3 regions of the Burkholderia aenigmatica genome follow, and region 1 is predicted to be linked to each of the others. Evidence: riboswitches for the same ligand, from Rfam matches in the RefSeq annotation. Region 1 holds a riboswitch; each other region holds the start of a gene.
The links. Region 1 has a riboswitch for cobalamin ahead of cobA (uroporphyrinogen-III C-methyltransferase). Riboswitches for the same ligand answer to the same signal wherever they lie in the genome.
Positions count from the first base shown of each region.

Region 1 (5,930 bases):
CGCTTCGCCTGGCTGCCCTCGCCCGGATCGTTGACGATGAACGGATACAGGTGCGGCAGCGGCCCGAGCGTCAGGTCGGGCCAGCACGCGTCGGACAGCGCGACGCTCTTGCCCGGCAGCCATTCGAGGTTGCCGTGCTTGCCGAGGTGGATCACCGCGTCGATGCGATACGCATCGCGCAGCCAGAAATAGAACGCGAGATACGCGTGCGGCGGCACGAGATCCGCGTCGTGGTAGCTCGCGTAGTCGTTCTCGCCGCGCGAGCGCGACGGCTGGATGCCGACGAACACGTTGCCCGCGCGCCAGCCGGCGATCGTGAAGCGCCCTTGCCGCAGCGTCGGATCGGCTTCGGGCGGGCCCCAGCGCGCGTTCAGCGCGTCGCGCACGGCCGCCGGCAGCCGCGCGAAACGCGCGACGTAGTCGGCCAGCGGGAAGCTCTGGAATGCGGGGCGCAACGCATGCACGGCCGCGTCGTTGGTCACGCCTTCGGTGAGGCGCGCGATCAGCGCGTCACCGTCGGGCGGCAGGTCGGCCACCGCGTAGCCCGCGTCGCGCAGCGCCGCGAGCACGCGCAGCGCGGACGCCGGCGTGTCGAGCCCGACGCCGTTGCCGATCCGCCCTTCGCTTTGCGGATAGTTCGCGAGAATCAGCGCAACGCGCTTGTCGGCGTTGTCGAGCGTGCGCAGCCGGCACCAGCCGCGCGCGAGCGCCGCGACGAACGCGATCCGCTCGGCGTCCGGCTGGTAGCGCACGACGTCGACCTCGGTATGCGGGCAACGGTACGCGAGCCCCTTGAAGCTCACCGCGCGCGTGACGATGCGCCCGTCGACCTCGGGCAGCGCGATGTGCATCGCGATATCGCGCGCATGCAGCCCCTGGTTGTCGGCCACCCACGCGTCACGATTGCCGCCGGACAGGATCACCTGCAACACCGGCGCGTCGCCGGCGAGCACGTCGTGCTCGGGGCTGTCGATCGCGCCAGCTGCGAACGCGGTCGTGTTCAGCACGAGCGCGACGTCGTGCGTGTCGCAGAGCTGCGTGATGACTTCGCGGCTCACCGCGTCCTTCAGCGACGTGACCGCGATCGGCAGCGGATTCAGCCCTTCCTCGATGAGCGCATCGGCCAGCGCGTCGAACACGGCCGTGTTCGCGGCCTGCCAGTGCGCGCGATAGAACAGGATCGCGACGACGGGCGCGCCGGGCGTCCAGCGCGGCCGCCAGTCGTCGACGCTCGCGCGGTCGCGCGCCGGGTGATACAGCGCGGCGGCCGGCAGCGGGCGCGGCAGTTCGGGTTCGTCGCCGAACCCGAGCGTATGGAATGCAATGCTGCGCAGCAGCGCCTCGGCGTTGTGCACGCCACCTTCACGCAGGTAGCGCCACCACAGCCGGCACAGGTCGGGCGCGACCGTGCTCTTCGCGACGAGGTTCGGGTCTTCCTGCAGGTCGCCCGAGAACATCGCGAGCTGCTGCTTGCGCTTCGACGCGAGCGACACGGCCTGCTCGATTCCGTACGGCCAATACGCCTCGCCGCCGAGATGATCGATCACGACCGACTTCGCATGCTGCAGCACGTCGTCGACGTAGAAATCGACCGACGCCGGCTGCCGCAGGAACGTGACGTTCGCGAGCCTGACGCTCGGGAAGCCGGCCGGCAGGTGCGGCACGACGCTAGCCAGCAGCGACAGCGTCGTATCGGCCGAGCTCAGGATCACGATGTCGGCCGGCTGCTGGTCGATCCGGACGACGCCCTGCGTGTCGTCGACAAAGCCGCCCGGCGTGGTGCGCAGCAAATGCATCGTGGGTTACGCCTGTTGCGGCTCGGCCGCGCACGCGGCGTCGAACGCGCGTTGCAGCGCGGCCGCGTCGAGATCCTCGCCGATCAGCACGAAGCGGCTCGCGCGCGTTTCTCCGTCCTGCCAGCGACGATCGAAATAGCTGTCGAAGCGGCGGCCGACGCCCTGGATCACGAGGCGCATCGGCGCGCCGGGCAGCGCGGCGAAGCCTTTCGCGCGATAGATCGTGTGCGCTTCGACGACACGCTGCAGCGCGGCGATCGTCGCTTCGCGCGTGCCGGCGTCGCCCGACACGACGACCGAGTCGAAATCGTCGTGATGGTGATCGTGATCGCCGTCGTCGGCCGAGCCGTGATGGTCGTGACGCAGGTGGATCGTTTCTTCCGATGCCGATTCGAGACCGAGCAGCATCGCGAGATCGAGCTCGCCGCGCGTCGCGCGCACGATCTTCACCTGCGGCGGGATTTCGTCGCGAATCGCGGTTTCGATCTGCGCGAACGCTGCGTCGCCGACGAGATCGGCCTTGTTCACGATCACGAGATCGGCGGACGACAGCTGATCGGCGAACAGCTCGTGCAGCGGCGATTCATGATCGAGGTTCGGATCGGCGCGGCGCTGCGCGTCGACGGCCTGCGGGTTTTCCGCGAACTGGCCACTCGCGGCGGCCGGCCCGTCGACCACGGTCACGACCGCGTCGACCGTGAAGCTGTTGCGGATCGTCGGCCAGTTGAACGCCTGCACGAGCGGCTTCGGCAGTGCGAGGCCCGAGGTTTCGATCAGCACGTGGTCGATGTCCGCGCGCCGCTCGACGAGCGCTTCCATCACCGGATAGAACTCTTCCTGCACGGTGCAGCACAGGCAGCCGTTCGCGAGTTCGTAGAGCTGGCCCGATGCTTCGCCCTGCGCGCCTTCCGCATCCTCGCAGCCGATGCCGCAGCCCTTGAGGATTTCGCCGTCGATGCCGAGCTCGCCGAATTCGTTGACGATCACCGCGATGCGGCGGCCTTCGGCGTGCTGCAGGATGTGGCGCATCAGCGTCGTCTTGCCGCTGCCGAGAAAGCCCGTGACGATCGTGACGGGAAGCTTGCGCATGGTCATGGTAGGTCCTGTGTCGAAAATGGAATCAGCCCGGGATCGTCGCGTCGATGGCGGCGTGGCAGTTCATCTGGCGGATCGCGGGCATGCCGCCGCGCGATCCGGACGGACAGTCGCGGGACGGGCGGAACGACGAAGCGGACATGGTGCTTCCTTGCGAACGGTCGACATCGTGAATGCCAACACGGCTGCCGCCGGCCCGGTGCACGCCGCCTGCCGTTCGCCACGCCGGCCGGCGCGGGTTGGCGCGCAGGCGGATCGGCGGAGAAAGCGGGCAACACGCGGGTGTCGGGCCTGCTGCGGCCGTGGACGATGCGCCGCCTCCCCGCGGCGCTGAACCCCAACGTTTAGGCCGGTATCCGGGCTGACGAACACGCCGCTTCGCCTTCCCGGATGCACGCGGCATCCAGTGGCGGTCGTCCGCATGCGCGCGGCATGCGGCGAAGCGGCGTTGCGTGGCGCTTCTCGCGCGACGCGTTCGCTTACCGTTGCGGGGGCAGCACAGGTTGGCTCGACTGCGGCGCAGGCAGGCTCCCTGTTTCCCGTTTAACTGCGCGCGCCGGAGCGGCGCGCGCGAGCACCAAAACGCGTGCGAGTGTAGGCGGCGGTGCGGGGAGCGTCAAGGCGGAGCGGGCCACCGGGCCCGGTTCCGGATGGCCGGCGCACGTGGCCGAACGCCGTGCGCAGCGGTTCGCGCGGGTGGATCGCTGTGCTATCGTATGCGCCGCGTTCGGTGCTCGCATGCGCATTGCGCGCCTGCAGTTAAACGGGAAACAGGAGGCGGACCACCGCCCGGCCTGTGCTGTCCCCGCAACGGTACGCCGCCCGCGCGCTGCGCTTCCCCGCGCACGCGCCCAGGCCGCCCACGATGCCACTGCCCTTCAGCCGGGCGGGAAGGCTGCGGCCTGGCAAGCGGCCAGCCCGGATACCGGCCGACGCAAGGGGCGAGCCCGAGGCTCGCCGAACGCCCGATCCGCGGGGGACGGATGGGGTGCGCATTCCGCCCGCGTCCGCGCGGGCTTCGTTCGATCCGTCATGCGTTTCCTGTCTGCTGGCCGCCGCCGTGCCGCCCGCCTGCCCTGTTCCACTGTTTCGACACGGTGCGCACCGTGCCGCGCTCGATGAGCCGCGCCTGGCTCATCGGCGCCGGCCCAGGCGACGCCGACCTGCTGACGCTCAAGGCCGTCCGTGCGATCGGCGCGGCGGACGTGCTGCTCGTCGACGATCTCGTGAATCCCGACGTGTTGCGCCATGCGCGTGCCGATGCGCAGATCGAGCACGTCGGCAAGCGCGGCGGTCATGCATCGACGCCGCAGGAGACGATCGTCGCCGCGATGCTCGCGCATCTGCGCGCGGGCCGCAGCGTCGCGCGGCTCAAGGGCGGCGATCCGTTCGTGTTCGGCCGCGGCGGCGAGGAACTGGCCGCACTCGGCGCGGCGGGATTCCCGGTCGAGGTCGTGAACGGCGTCACCGCGGGCATCGCCGCACCGGCCGCAATCGGCATCCCGGTCACGCAACGCGGCGACGCGCAGGGCGTGATTTTCGTCACGGGCCACGGCGCGGGCGCCGGCGAACCCGACTGGCGCGCGCTCGCGGCCACGCGCATGACGATCGTCATCTACATGGGCATTCGCCGCCTCGACACGATTGCAGCCGCGCTGCGTGAAGGCGGCCTGCCCGGCGATACGCCGTGCGCGGCGATCGAGAACGCGACGCGCCCCGAACAGCGGCACGTGCTCGCGACGCTCGACACGCTCGTCGAACGCATCGGCGCGACTGGCATCGGCTCGCCGGCCATCGTCGTGATCGGCCGCGTCGCGGCGTTCGCCGACGATCCCGCGGTACGTGCCGCGCTCGGCAGCGGCGCATGATGCGCGTCGCGCTCGGCGTCGGTTTCCGCGCGGGCGTGACGGCCGCGCAACTCGATGCCGCGATCCGCGCGGCGCTGACCCTGTACCCGGGCGCCGAACCGGCGCTCGTTGCGACGCTCGCCGACAAGGCGCGTGCCCGCGCGCTGCGCACGCTGTGTGCGCGCCGCGGCTGGCCGCTCGTCGCGTTCGACGCGGCACGACTCGCGCGCCGTCCGGAGCTGGCCGCAAGCGGCCCGTCGGATGCCGCGCTCGCCCGCTTCGGCGTCGCGGGCGTGGCCGAACCGTGCGCGCAGCTCGCGGCGCCGCACGGCCGGCTGCTGGGCCCCAAATCGATCCGGGACGGCGTGACGGTCGCGCTCGCCGGCCCGCTCTGAACCCTTTGTTTCGCTTTCTTTCGACAGGACCAATCCGATGAAAACCGACGCCGAATCCCATCAACGGATGACCGAACGCCGCCGTGCCGGCCATGAGAAGAAGCAGGCCGCCGCCGTCAACGAAAAGGGCCTGCTGATCGTCAATACCGGCAATGGCAAGGGCAAGAGCACGGCCGCGTTCGGCATGGCCGTGCGCGTGCTCGGCCACGGCATGCGGCTCGGCGTCGTGCAGTTCATCAAGGGCGCGCTGCACACGTCCGAGCGCGACTTCCTCGGCGCGGTGGCCGAATGCGATTTCGTGACGATGGGCGACGGCTATACGTGGAACACGCAGAACCGCGACGCCGATATCGCGACCGCGCGCAAGGGCTGGGACGAGGCGCGCCGGATGATCGAGAGCGGCGACTACCGGATGGTGATCCTCGACGAACTGAACACGGTGCTGAAGTACGAATACCTGCCGCTCGACGAAGTGCTCGCGACGCTGGCCGCGCGCCCTGATTCGGTACACGTCGTCGTGACCGGGCGACACGCGCCCGACGCGCTGATCGACGCGGCCGACCTCGTCACCGAGATGCGGCTCGTCAAGCATCCGTACAAGGAACAAGGCGTGAAGGCGCAGCGCGGCGTGGAGTTCTGAGCGTGCCGGCCTGCCCCGCGCTGATCGTCAGCGCGCCCGCGTCGGGTCAGGGCAAGACGTCGGTGACGGCCGGTCTCGCGCGGCTGCACCGCCGGCTCGGCCGGCGCGTGCGCGTGTTCAAGACCGGGCCCGACTTTCTCGATCCGATGCTGCTCGA
Region 1 covers NZ_CP184468.1:1,878,310-1,884,239, reverse strand. The annotation lists gene cobN (cobaltochelatase subunit CobN) at 1-1,796, opposite strand, end outside; gene cobW (cobalamin biosynthesis protein CobW) at 1,803-2,891, opposite strand; cobalamin riboswitch at 3,221-3,488, opposite strand; cobalamin riboswitch at 3,603-3,840, shown strand; gene cobA (uroporphyrinogen-III C-methyltransferase) at 4,010-4,759, shown strand; gene ACN8ZM_RS08765 (cobalamin biosynthesis protein) at 4,756-5,133, shown strand; gene cobO (cob(I)yrinic acid a,c-diamide adenosyltransferase) at 5,171-5,773, shown strand; gene ACN8ZM_RS08755 (cobyrinate a,c-diamide synthase) at 5,776-5,930, shown strand, end outside.

Region 2 (5,930 bases), 950 kb from region 1:
AGAACAGCGTGATGTGGATGATGTCCTGCGGCACGTCGGTGCTGGCCTGCGACGACAGCGACAACACGCCCGCCGGCTCCGGAAAGTGCGGGTTCGCGGTTTGCGCGTGCGCGGTGGACGACGCGAGCGTCAACGCAACGGGAACGGCGGCGGCAAGGGCGAGCGACAGCGCGAGTGCGGATTTCTTGGTCATTGTTGGACTCCTTGTGCGAGGGCGTGCACGCGGATCGCGCGTGCACGACGCGGGCGTACCGCGCGACGAAAAAAACGACAACCGGCCCGATCGGCCGACAGCGGTTGCTTAGGCTGCGCGAAAGTGCCGCGAGTTCCGCGGCGGTGGTGCGTACTGACCAGATTTGACCTTTGGCGCGCGCCTACTTCATCAGCTTTTCGGTGATGAAGCGCCATTCGGCGCGCGTGACGGGCGTGATCGACAGCCGGTTGCCGCGTGCGAGCACGCGCATGTCGGCGAGTTCGTCGTGTTCGCGCAGCGCGGCGAGCGGCACGAGCGGCGATTTTTTCACGTAGTGCACGTCGACGAGCAGCCAGCGCGGCGCTTCCTGAGTCGACTTCGGGTCGTAATAGGGGCTTTTCGGATCGAACTGCGTGGGATCGGGGTAGGGCGTCGACGACACTTCGGCGAGGCCCGCGATGCCCGGCTCGGGGCAGCTCGAGTGATAGAACAGCACGCCGTCGCCGATCTTCATCGTGTCGCGCATGAAATTGCGCGCCTGATAATTGCGCACGCCCGTCCACGGCAGCGAGCGCTGCGGTGCGTTGGCGAGATCGTCGATGCTTGCTTCGTCCGGTTCGGACTTCATCAGCCAGTATTGCATGGATCGTGATCGACGCAGAAAGAGGCTGCTACAAAAGAAAACGGCACCGGGCTTCGCCCGATGCCGTTGGATAGGCCCCCGCCTTGGCCGCTAGGCCGGCATCCTGAACCTGAGGTTCAGAATTGGTCGCAGTTAGCAGCACTTCGGGTACATCAGACAGAGTGACGCGCGCGCCCGTGCTACAAATTTCCGCAACCGTGCACATGGCATTGGTTCAAGGAATATATGACCTTGGCGAACCAGGCAGGGAAGCTGACTGAACTGTGATTCGATGCGCCAATTTGACCACTGTTGATCTCTGAGATCAAGGGGAATCGACGCATCGATTGAAACGTTACTGCGTCTCGTGCTGTGCGAGCACCGCACCGAGCTGTTCATTCATCTGGTGCATTGTACGACGGATTTCCTCCGCCGGAAATGCTTCACCGTGCCGCACGCTCGTTTGCAGCCGCAGCAATTCGGACGCGAGCGACAGCGCCGCCATCACGGCGATGCGATCGGTGCCGCGTACCGAGCTGTTCGAGCGGATTTTCGACATTTCGGCGTCGACGCGCGCGACCGCTTCGAGCAGCGCCGCTTCGGTCTCGGCCGAGCAGGCGAGCCGATAGGCCTGACCGAGAATCGAGACTTCGATCTGCTTGGTGCTCATGCATGTTCTCCGTGGCTGGCCGCGTCATCGCCATCCGCACGCGCCTGTGCATCCAGCAGGTCGAGCTGGTTGTCGGCTTGCTCCGCACTTTTCGAGCGCGGCAGCTTTTCGAGAATCGCGTTCAGTTTCACCTGGGCGTCGTCGATCTTTGCCGACAGCGTGTCACGCTCGGCCGCAAGTGCATTGCGTTCGTCGCGCAGTTGCGCGAGTTCCGCGCGGACAGTGTCCGCATCCGCGCGCAATTGCGCGACCTGCTCCTCGAGCGCGAGCCGTTCCGAGTGATAGCGCTTGTTCAGCGAAATCAGACGGCCAATATTTTGAGATAGGGTTTCGAGTTCGTTGAGCATTTGCTGCGTCCTCTAAAGACCCAGCATTTTAGCGCGGAATAACGCGCAATCCGACATCTGTAACGTTTCCAGTCGTAACACCCCTGCTTCTCGCCGTGAATCGGCGCGTCCCGTGCGTGTCCGGACGCTTCCTTGACGCTCGCGCGACCCGCTCCTAAACTGGCGCCGCCTCGGTGCTCGCGCGTGGAACGCGCGGTTAAACGGGAAGCAGGACGCGGGCGCCGGAAGCCCGCCAACCTGCGCTGCCCCCGCAACGGTAAGCGGCCGCGTCCGGTGACGCAGGCCGGCTCGGGCGCGTTTCACGTGCAGGTATTGCATGCGGACGCGGGCCACTGCGCGTCATCGCGCGGGAAGGCGAGCCGGACCGCCGCCAGCCCGGATACCGGCCGAGACGGGGAGCCCGCACGGGCTTCGTGACGCGCGGCCTGCGGGGAGGCGGGGCGCGCAATGCTTCACGGAATTTTCTTCGATGCTGACCCCAATCGTCCGCGCGGCGCTTCAGTCACGACCGGCCGGCCTCCGCAAGCGGGGGCGCCGCATGTCGTGTGCGGCGCCGTGCGCGGCATGAGCGCCGCGCGCGCCACTGCGATCTGGGCCGCGCTCGCCGCGGCGGTCGCGTTGCTGTTCGTTGCGTCGCTGTCGATCGGCAGCGTGCCGATGTCGCCTTGGCAGGCGCTTGCGTCGCTCGTGCCGCATGGCGGCGACGCGCTGCTCGCCGACATCGTCCGCACGCTGCGCCTGCCGCGCGCGCTCGCGGGCTTCGCATGCGGCGCGCTGCTTGCGCTTGCCGGTGCGCTGCTGCAGGTGCTGTTGCGCAATCCACTCGCGGAACCGTACGTGCTCGGCGTATCGGGCGGCGCGGCCGGCTTCGCGCTCGTCGCGATGATCGCGGGCGGCGCGTGGTGGCTCGTCGACGCATCGGCGTTCGCCGGCTCGCTCGTGTCGGTCGCGCTCGTGCTCGGTCTCGCGCGCCGCGAGCTGTGGCGTGGCGAGTCGCGCGACGCGTCGCCGCGGCTGCTGCTCACGGGCGTCGTGATCGCGGCGGGGTGGGGCGCGCTCGTCACGCTGCTGCTGTCGCTTGCACCCGACGCACGACTGCGCGGGATCATCTTCTGGCTGACCGGCGACCTGAACGGCGTGACCGCGCCGTGGTTCGCGTGGGGCGCGCTGTTGCTGGCCGCCTGCGTCGCGCTGCCGGCCGCGCCGCAACTGAACGTGCTGCTGCGCGGCGATGCGACCGCGCTCGCGCTCGGCGTGCCCGTTGCGCGCCTGCGCGTGCGGATCTATCTCGTCGCGTCGCTGGCCGCGGCGGCCGCAGTGACGACGGCCGGCACGATCGGCTTCGTCGGCCTCGTCGTGCCGCATGCGCTGCGGCTCGCCTTCGGCAACGACCAGCGGATGCTGCTGCCCGCCGCGATGCTCGCGGGCGGCGGCGGCGTGATGGCGGCCGACCTGCTCGCCCGCACCGCGATCGCGCCCGCGCAACTGCCGGTCGGCGTGATGACCGCGTTGATCGGCGTGCCGGTGTTCCTGTGGATGTTGTTGAGGAGGCCGATGCGATGACGGGGGCCGCACTGCACGCCACGGCCGGCGACATGAACTACGCGGCTGTCGACCTGACGCTGAAGGCCGGCGCACGCACGCTGCTCGACGGCTTCACCCGGGCGTTCCGTCCCGGCGAGATCTGGTGCGTCGCAGGTCCGAACGGCGCGGGCAAGACGACGCTGCTTGCGACCCTCGCCGGGCTGCAGCCGCCGACCGGCGGACACGTCGAGATCGACGGTCGGCCGCTTGCCGCATGGCCGCCCGAGCAGCTCGCGCAGCGCCGCGCGCTGATGCCGCAGCAACTGCACGACGTATTCAGCGCGACCGTATTCGACACGGTGCTGCTCAACCGCTTTCCGTATCTCGGCGGCTGGGGCTGGGAGCGCGACGGCGACCGCGCGGCCGCGCGCGACGCGCTGGCGACGTTCGACCTCACCGCGCTCGCGTCGCGCGACGTGCTGTCGCTGTCGGGCGGCGAGCGGCAGCGTGTCGCGCTGGCCGCGACGCTGTGCCAGGACGCGCCGTTGATGCTGCTCGACGAACCGCTCGCGCATCTCGACTTGCATCACCAGATCGATTGCCTGACCGCGCTGGCCGCATGGCTCGACGCGGGCCCGCGCACGGTGCTGTTCTCGTGCCATGATCTGAATCTCGCGCGGCGTTTCGCGACGCACGCGCTGTTGCTCGACGGCCGCGGCCACGCGTGGGCAGGCCCCGTGCACGACGTGCTGACGCCCGAGCGCGCGAGCGACGCGTTCGGTTATCCGCTGGTGCTGATCCGCGAGAACGGCCGCGATGCGCTGCTGCCGGCGTGGCCCGAGCGACAATGACCTTTCCTTTTCCGATGCGCGGCGCATACCGCGCCAACGACATGGCTTTTCGATGACGACCCCGACCCACTTCCCGCCCGCGATCGCGCCGCTCGACGACGCGCTGCGCAAGCGCCTGCAGCACGTGATCGACCACAAGACCAAGCCGCCCGGCAGCCTCGGCCAGCTCGAGGCGATCGCACTGCAGATCGGCCTGATCCAGCACACCGAGCGGCCGGTCGTGCAGCGTCCGGTGATGATCGTGTTTGCCGGCGATCACGGGATTGCCGCCGAGGGCGTGAGTCCTTATCCGCAAGCGGTGACCGCCCAGATGGTCGCGAATTTCCTCGCCGGCGGCGCGGCAATCAACGCGTTCTCGGGCGCCGTGCAGAGCGCGCTCGAGATCGTCGATGCGGGCGTCGCGTCGCCGCTGCCGCTGTCCGACCGGCTGGTGTCGCTGCCGGTCGCGCGCGGCACACGCAACTTCGCGGCGGAGCCGGCGATGACGCGCGACGAGGCGATGACGGCGATCGCGGCCGGCGCGGCGCGCGTGCGCCTGCATGCGTCGCTCGGCACGAACGTGATCGGCTTCGGCGAGATGGGGATCGCGAACACGTCGTCGGCCGCGTGCCTGATGAGCCGCCTGCTCAGCGTGCCGATCGATGCCTGCGTCGGGCGCGGCACGGGCCTCGACGACCAGGGCCTCGCGCACAAGCGCGCGGTGCTCGGCCGTGCGCTCGTCAAGCACTCGCACGCGATTGCGCCGCTCGACGTGCTCGCGACGTTCGGCGGCTTCGAGATCGCGATGATGACGGGCGCGTATCTCGCGGCCGCAAGCGAGCGGATGACGATCCTCGTCGACGGTTTCATCGCGACGGCTGCGCTGCTCGTCGCCGAGCGCATCGTGCCCGGCGTGCGCGATTACTGCGTGTTCTCGCATACGTCGCACGAGGCCGGGCACCGGCGCATGCTCGAGCATTTCGGCGCGAAGCCGCTGCTCGCGCTCGACCTGCGGCTCGGCGAAGGCACCGGCGCGGCGCTCGCGCTGCCGCTCGTGCGTGCGGCGGCTGCGTTCCTCACCGAAATGGCGAGCTTCGAATCCGCCGGCGTCGACAATCGTGACGCCTGATCGCGCGCGTGGCGTGCGGGCCGAACTGCGCTACTTCTTCGTCGCGCTCGGCTATTTCACGCGCGTGCCCGTGCCGCGCTCGATCGGTTATGCGGCCGGCGATCTCGATCAGTCTGCGCGTTATTTCCCGCTCGTCGGCGCATGTGTCGGCGCGTGGGGCGCGCTCGTCTATCTCGTCGCGCTGCGTGTGCTGCCCCCGTCGATCGCGGTCGGGCTGTCGATGGCCGCCACGCTGCTCGCAACGGGTGCCTTTCACGAGGATGGCCTGGCCGACAGCTGCGATGCGTTCGGCGGCGGCTATACGCGCGACGACGTGCTGCGCATCATGCACGACTCGCGGATCGGCACGTTCGGCGCGGTCGCGCTCGTGATCTCGCTCGGCCTGAAATGGCAGGCGCTTGCATCGATGCTGCCGTTGCGTGCCGCATGGACGATGATCGCGGCGCACGCGGCGAGCCGCGCGGCGGCCGTGAGCTTGCTGATGACGCTCGACTACGTGCGGCCCGAAGGCAAGGCGAAACCGGTCGCGCAACGGATGGGCGCACGCGCGGCGTGCGTTGCGGCGCTATTCGGATTGCCCTGGCTGTTCTGGCCCGACTGGCGCATGGGTGTCGT
Region 2 covers NZ_CP184468.1:2,825,745-2,831,674, reverse strand. The annotation lists gene ACN8ZM_RS13245 (SIMPL domain-containing protein) at 1-193, opposite strand, end outside; gene ACN8ZM_RS13240 (EVE domain-containing protein) at 375-836, opposite strand; RNA gene ssrS (6S RNA) at 908-1,089, opposite strand; gene ACN8ZM_RS13230 (cell division protein ZapA) at 1,171-1,485, opposite strand; gene ACN8ZM_RS13225 (ATPase) at 1,482-1,832, opposite strand; cobalamin riboswitch at 1,987-2,238, shown strand; gene ACN8ZM_RS13220 (FecCD family ABC transporter permease) at 2,280-3,395, shown strand; gene ACN8ZM_RS13215 (ABC transporter ATP-binding protein) at 3,392-4,207, shown strand; gene cobT (nicotinate-nucleotide--dimethylbenzimidazole phosphoribosyltransferase) at 4,260-5,315, shown strand; gene ACN8ZM_RS13205 (adenosylcobinamide-GDP ribazoletransferase) at 5,305-5,930, shown strand, end outside.
Region 2: another riboswitch for cobalamin. It lies ahead of ACN8ZM_RS13220 (FecCD family ABC transporter permease); the one in region 1 lies ahead of cobA (uroporphyrinogen-III C-methyltransferase).

Region 3 (5,930 bases), on a different replicon from region 1:
CGAGCACTTCCTCGCGGATCGCCAGCGCGAGCTGGTAGCACGACACCGAGCGCGGCTGGTCGTCACGCACGAACGACCAGTTCAGGATCGTCACGGGGCCGGTCAGCATGCCCTTCATCGGCTTGTTCGTCAGCGACTGCGCATACGTGATCCACTCGACCGTCATCGCCTTTGGGCGGCTGATGTCGCCGAACAGGATCGGCGGTTTCACGCAGCGCGAACCGTACGACTGCACCCAGCCGAACTGGCTGAACGCATAGCCGTCGAGCTGCTCGCCGAAGTATTCGACCATGTCGTTGCGCTCGGCTTCGCCGTGCACGAGCACGTCGAGTTCCAGCGCTTCCTGCTCGCGCACGCTGCGTTCGATTTCAGCCTGCATCGCCGCGCGGTAGCCTGCTTCATTCAGCACGCCGGCCTTGAACTGGCTGCGGGCCTGGCGGATTTCGCCGGTCTGCGGGAACGAGCCGATCGTCGTCGTCGGGAACGCCGGCAGGTTAAGGCGTGCCGACTGCTTCGGCGCGCGCTGCGTATAGGGGCTCACGCGGTTGCCGAGCTGCGCATCGATCCGGGCGATCGAAGCCTTCACCGCCGGGTTGTTCACGCGCGGCGAATGACGGCGCGACTGGATCGCGGCGGCGTTCGCGGCCAGCGCATCGGCCACCTTGTCGCGGCCCTGGTTCAGCGCGATCGCGAGCACCTTCAGTTCGTCGAGCTTCTGCAGCGCGAACGCGAGCCACGCGCGGATCTCGGCGTCGAGCTTCTCTTCGCTCGCGAGATCGACCGGCACATGCAGCAGCGAGCACGACGGCGCGAGCCACAGACGGCTGCCCAGTTGGGTCGCGAGCGGCTCGAGCCAGTCGAGCGCGGCGTTCAGGTTCGTCTTCCAGATGTTGCGACCGTTGATCGCACCGACCGACAGCACGCGCTCCGCCGGCAGTTCGCGCACCAGCGCGTCGATTTCGTCACGGGCGTTGATCGCATCGATGTGCAGGCCGTCGACCGGCAGCGACGCGGCGAGCGCGAGGTTGCCCTGCAGCTGGCCGAAATACGTCGCGAGCAGCACCTTGATCCGGCGCGTTTCGAGCGCCGCGTACGCGGTCTTGAACGCTTGCTGCCATTCGGCGTCGAGCTCGGTAACGAGGATCGGTTCGTCGATCTGCACCCATTCGACGCCCTGTGCGGTCAGCGTGTCGAGCAGCGCGCCATACACCGGCAGCAGCTTCTGCAGCAGCGCGAGGCGATCCGAGTCGTCCTTCGCCTTGCCGAGCCACAGATACGTGACGGGGCCGATGATCACCGGCTTCGCCTTCACGCCCTGCGCCTTCGCTTCGGCGAGTTGCTGCAGCAGGCGCGACGGGTCGAGCGAGAAGTTCGTGTCGGCGTGGAATTCCGGGACGATGTAGTGATAGTTCGTGTCGAACCACTTCGTCATTTCGCCGGCCGCGACGCCGCCGCAGCACGCTGCGTGCGCTTCTTCCGACTGCGCCGAACGGCCGCGCGCCACACGGAAATAGTTGTCGAGCGCATCGCCGTGGAAGCCCTGCACGCGCTTCGGCAGGTTGCCGAGCGTGAAGCTCATGTCGAGCACCTGGTCGTAGAACGCGAAGTCGCCGACCGGCGCGAAATCGAGGTCGCGCTGGTCGCTCCAGTGACGCTCGCGCAGTTGCGCGCCGAGCGCCTTCAGTTCGTCGCGCGACGATTCGCCCTTCCAGTAGCGTTCGAGGCCGAACTTGAGTTCGCGCTTGGCGCCGATGCGCGGGAAACCGAGATTGTGTGTCGTCACCATGGCGCTGCCGTCCAGGAGTAGTGAAGGTCCGGCAACCATGATAGGTATTTCAAACCATGAAATAAAATGGCATTATTTCATTTATCCATTAAAGTTGTTCATGTACATTCAGGATGAGCGATAACCATGCTGGAACGATTCCATCTCGTCGTCATTCGTGAAGTCGAGCGCCAGGGCTCGCTGACTGCGGCCGCCAACGCGCTGCACCTCACGCAATCGGCGCTCAGCCATACCGTCCGGAAAATCGAGCAGCAGCTCGGCACGCCGATCTGGGATCGCGAGGGGCGCGGCCTGCGGCTGACGCAGGGCGGGCAGTATCTGCTGAAGCTGGCAAACCGGCTGCTGCCGCAGTTCGAGCTGGCCGAGGAGCGGATGAAGCAGTACGCGAAGGGCGAGCGCGGCACGCTGCGTATCGGGATGGAGTGCCACCCGTGCTACCAGTGGCTGCTGAAGGTCGTGTCGCCGTACCTGTCGCGCTGGCCCGACGTCGACGTCGACGTGAAGCAGCGCTTTCAGTTCGGCGGGATCGGCGCGCTGTTCGGCTACGACATCGACGTGCTCGTGACCCCCGATCCGCTGAACAAGCCGGGGCTGCGCTTCGACCCCGTGTTCGACTACGAGCAGGTGCTGGTGGTCGCGGACGCACACCGTTTCGCCAACGCCGATTACGTGACGCCCGAGCAGCTGACCGACGAAATCCTGATCACCTATCCGGTCGAAACCGACCGGCTCGACATCTACAACCAGTTCCTGACGCCGGCCGGCATCGTGCCGAAGCGGCACAAGTCGATCGAGACGACCGACATCATGTTGCAGATGGTGGCGAGCGGGCGCGGCGTGGCCGCGCTGCCGAGATGGCTGGCCGACGAATACGCCGACCGGATGCCGGTCGTGCCGGTCAAGCTCGGCAAGAAGGGGATCGCGAAGCAGATCTTCCTCGGCATCCGCGAGGCGGATGCGTCGATCGACTATCTGGCCGCGTTCGTCGCGCTGGCGCGCGAATCGACGTGGAGCGCGCCGCGCATGCTGCGCTAGGCGCGCCCCGTGGCAGTGCGCGTCAGGCGGCGCGCATGCCGATACGTTCGCCGCGCTCGACCCATGCGCCGAACAGCAGGCCGATCGTCGTCCACATGATCACCTGCATGCCGATCGCCGCGGCGCGGAACTTCCACAGCACGACGGCCGGGAAAGCAGCCGGCACTTCGTTGATCGACGGCAGCCCGAGCTGCACGGCCGCGATGATCACGATGAACACGAGCCCCGCGACGATCGACGCGTTCCATTGCCCGAGCTTCGCCAGCAGATGGCGGCGCACGCTGACCGAGAACACCATCGTCGCGATCGAGATCGCGATCATCAGGAAGAACAGGCCCGTGCGATAGCCGATCGTGTCGGGGTCTCCAACCGACGGCGGATTGGCCGGGTACTTGATGTTCGGCACGATCACGAGCGCGATGAACGCCGCCACCGCGAGCCACGCGGCCAGCGGTCGTGCCGGGAGACGGCTGCCGCGACCATAAGCATATGCAAAGACCAGCGAGAACAGCCCGCCGAACGCCGCGCCATAGGTCACGACGCCCGTCAGCAGGCCGAAGCCGGCCTGCGTGTGGCGGCTCACCAGCTCGGGTTCCGGCGCGTCGCCCTTGGCGGCGTCGAGTTTTTCTTCGAAGGAGATCGCCTGATCGACTTGCGGTTCGCCGACGATTTTCGCGAAACCGAACGTGAGGAGGCCTGCGGCGATGCCTGCGAGCATCCCGCGCATGAGCAGCTTTCCGACCATCGTGAACTCCGCGTCAGTGGCAGGGGAAGCCGAGCAGATGGCGGCCGTCGTGGACGAACTCGTGCACGTACATGCCCGGCACGAGCGACGTTGCGCCTTGTTCCGCGCCGACGAAATAAATCGCGAGCAGCAGGATCAGGCCGACGAACACGGCCCACGGCAACAGTTCACGGACGGGGATGGGCGCCGGTACGACCGCCGGCTTCAGCACTGCTTCGCTCATGGATGCACCTCAGGGGAATCGCGCCCCGACAAATGTTGGATGGGTACGAAGGCAGGTCTGGCTTCCGGGATCATGGATCACCGGTTACAGTGGCGCGACCGCGCCGGAATTGCACCGGCTTCCGCGTTTCGTATCGGGCGAATTGTACGCGCGAACGTTCGCGTGTTGAAGCAGCGAAAAATGGGCGAACGCGCCCGTCCCGGCTCCCCCGACAACCCACATGAACCTGCACGCCTCGCTGCGCCTGATTGCACACGCATCGACCCGGGCGATGCGCACCGGCACGTTTCCCGACGACGATCTGCTCGACGCGCACGGGCTCGCCGACGCCGCGACGCTGCGCGACCGGTGGACGGACGTCGCCGGCTCGCTCGTGCTGTGCAGCCCGGCGCGCTGTGCGGTGCAGACCGCCGATGCGCTCGGCCTGCACGCCGACATCGACGACGCGCTGCGCGACATCGATTACCGAAACTGGCGCGGCAAGCGGCTGCACGACCTCGCGCGCGACCAGCCTGACGAGCTGGGCGCGTGGATCGGCGATCCGTTGGCGTCGCCGCACGGCGGCGAATCGTTCGATGCAGCCATGCGCCGCGTCGGCACATGGTTGAACGCGCTGCAACACGGCCGAGACATCGTCGCCATCACGCATGCGCCGATCGTGCGTGCGGCCGTCGCGCATGCGCTGCGGATGGGTTCCGGCGCGGCAACCCGCATCGACGTGGCGCCGCTATCGTGCACGACATTCGCTGCGTCGCCGCACGGCTGGATGTTGATCGCGGACGGCGATCGGCGCGACACTGGCGCCTAGCCTCCTGCCGTGTTGCGTTCGCGATATGGGCCACGACGCCAGCCGACGCGTTGTGCCGTATCGCAATCGCATGGCGATGTTCACCTTACGTCGCCGCAAGCCCCACCGTTCGCCATCCCTACTGTCATCAAACTGACTGCTAGCCGAAGCTAGGATCGGTCGCGGTTCCCATACGAGATACCGTCATGAATCAACCTGCTTCGTCTACCCCGAACAGTTCGGGTTCCGTCGAGCGCACCAGGCAGCTCGGCTATGCCGTCTTCCTGCTGGTGCTCGCGATTGGTGCGGTCTATATCGCCACGCACCTGATCGACGATCTGTCGCCGATGCGCGAAGGATCGCTGTTCCCGTACCTGATGCTCGGCGCTGCACTGCTGATCGCGCTCGGCTTCGAATTCGTCAACGGTTTCCACGACACCGCGAACGCGGTCGCGACCGTGATCTATACGCACTCGCTGACACCGAACGTCGCGGTGATCTGGTCGGGCCTCTGGAACTTCCTCGGCGTGATGATCTCGAGCGGCGCCGTCGCGTTCGGCATCCTGCAACTGCTGCCGGTCGAGCTGATCCTGCAGGTCGGCAGCGGTGCGGGCTTCGCGATGGTGTTCGCGCTGCTGATCGCCGCGATCGTGTGGAACCTCGCGACCTGGTACTTCGGGTTGCCGTCGTCGAGCTCGCATACGCTGATCGGGTCGATCATCGGCGTCGGGCTGATGAACCAGCTGATGCACGGGCCGTCCGGCACGAGCGGCGTCGACTGGGGCCAGGCGCTCGGTGTCGGCAAGTCGCTGCTGTTCTCGCCAATCGTCGGCTTCCTCTGTGCAGCGCTGCTGCTGCTCGTGCTGAAAACCCTCGTGCGGATTCCGGAGCTGTACAAGGAGCCGCCGAAGGATCAGCCGCCGCCGTTCTGGATTCGCTGCCTGCTGATCCTGACCTGCACGGGCGTGTCGTTCGCGCACGGTTCGAACGACGGGCAGAAAGGGATGGGCCTCATCATGCTGATCCTGATCGGCACGGTGCCGACCGCCTATGCGTTAAACAAGGCCGTCACGCCGGCCGAGACGCAGACGTTCGTCGCGGTCGCGAACCAGGCAGCCGCGACGTTCGGGAAGTACACGAACGGCGTCGCACCTTCCGCGAATCCGCGCGCCGACGTCGAGCTCTACGTACAGCATCGCGAGCTGACGCCGGCTGTGATCCCCGCCGTTCAGCAATTGTCCACGTCGCTCGCGACCGCGGTCGGCGCGTCCGGCTCGATGGCGGCCGTGCCGCAACGCGACATCGACAACGTACGCAACACGATGTATCTGGTATCCGAAGCAATCCGCCTGAT
Region 3 covers NZ_CP184469.1:38,343-44,272, reverse strand. The annotation lists gene metE (5-methyltetrahydropteroyltriglutamate--homocysteine S-methyltransferase) at 1-1,786, opposite strand, end outside; gene ACN8ZM_RS17230 (LysR family transcriptional regulator) at 1,913-2,821, shown strand; gene ACN8ZM_RS17225 (CbtA family protein) at 2,844-3,566, opposite strand; gene ACN8ZM_RS17220 (CbtB domain-containing protein) at 3,580-3,789, opposite strand; cobalamin riboswitch at 3,822-3,964, opposite strand; gene ACN8ZM_RS17215 (histidine phosphatase family protein) at 4,010-4,597, shown strand; gene ACN8ZM_RS17210 (inorganic phosphate transporter) at 4,783-5,930, shown strand, end outside.
Region 3: another riboswitch for cobalamin. It lies ahead of ACN8ZM_RS17220 (CbtB domain-containing protein); the one in region 1 lies ahead of cobA (uroporphyrinogen-III C-methyltransferase).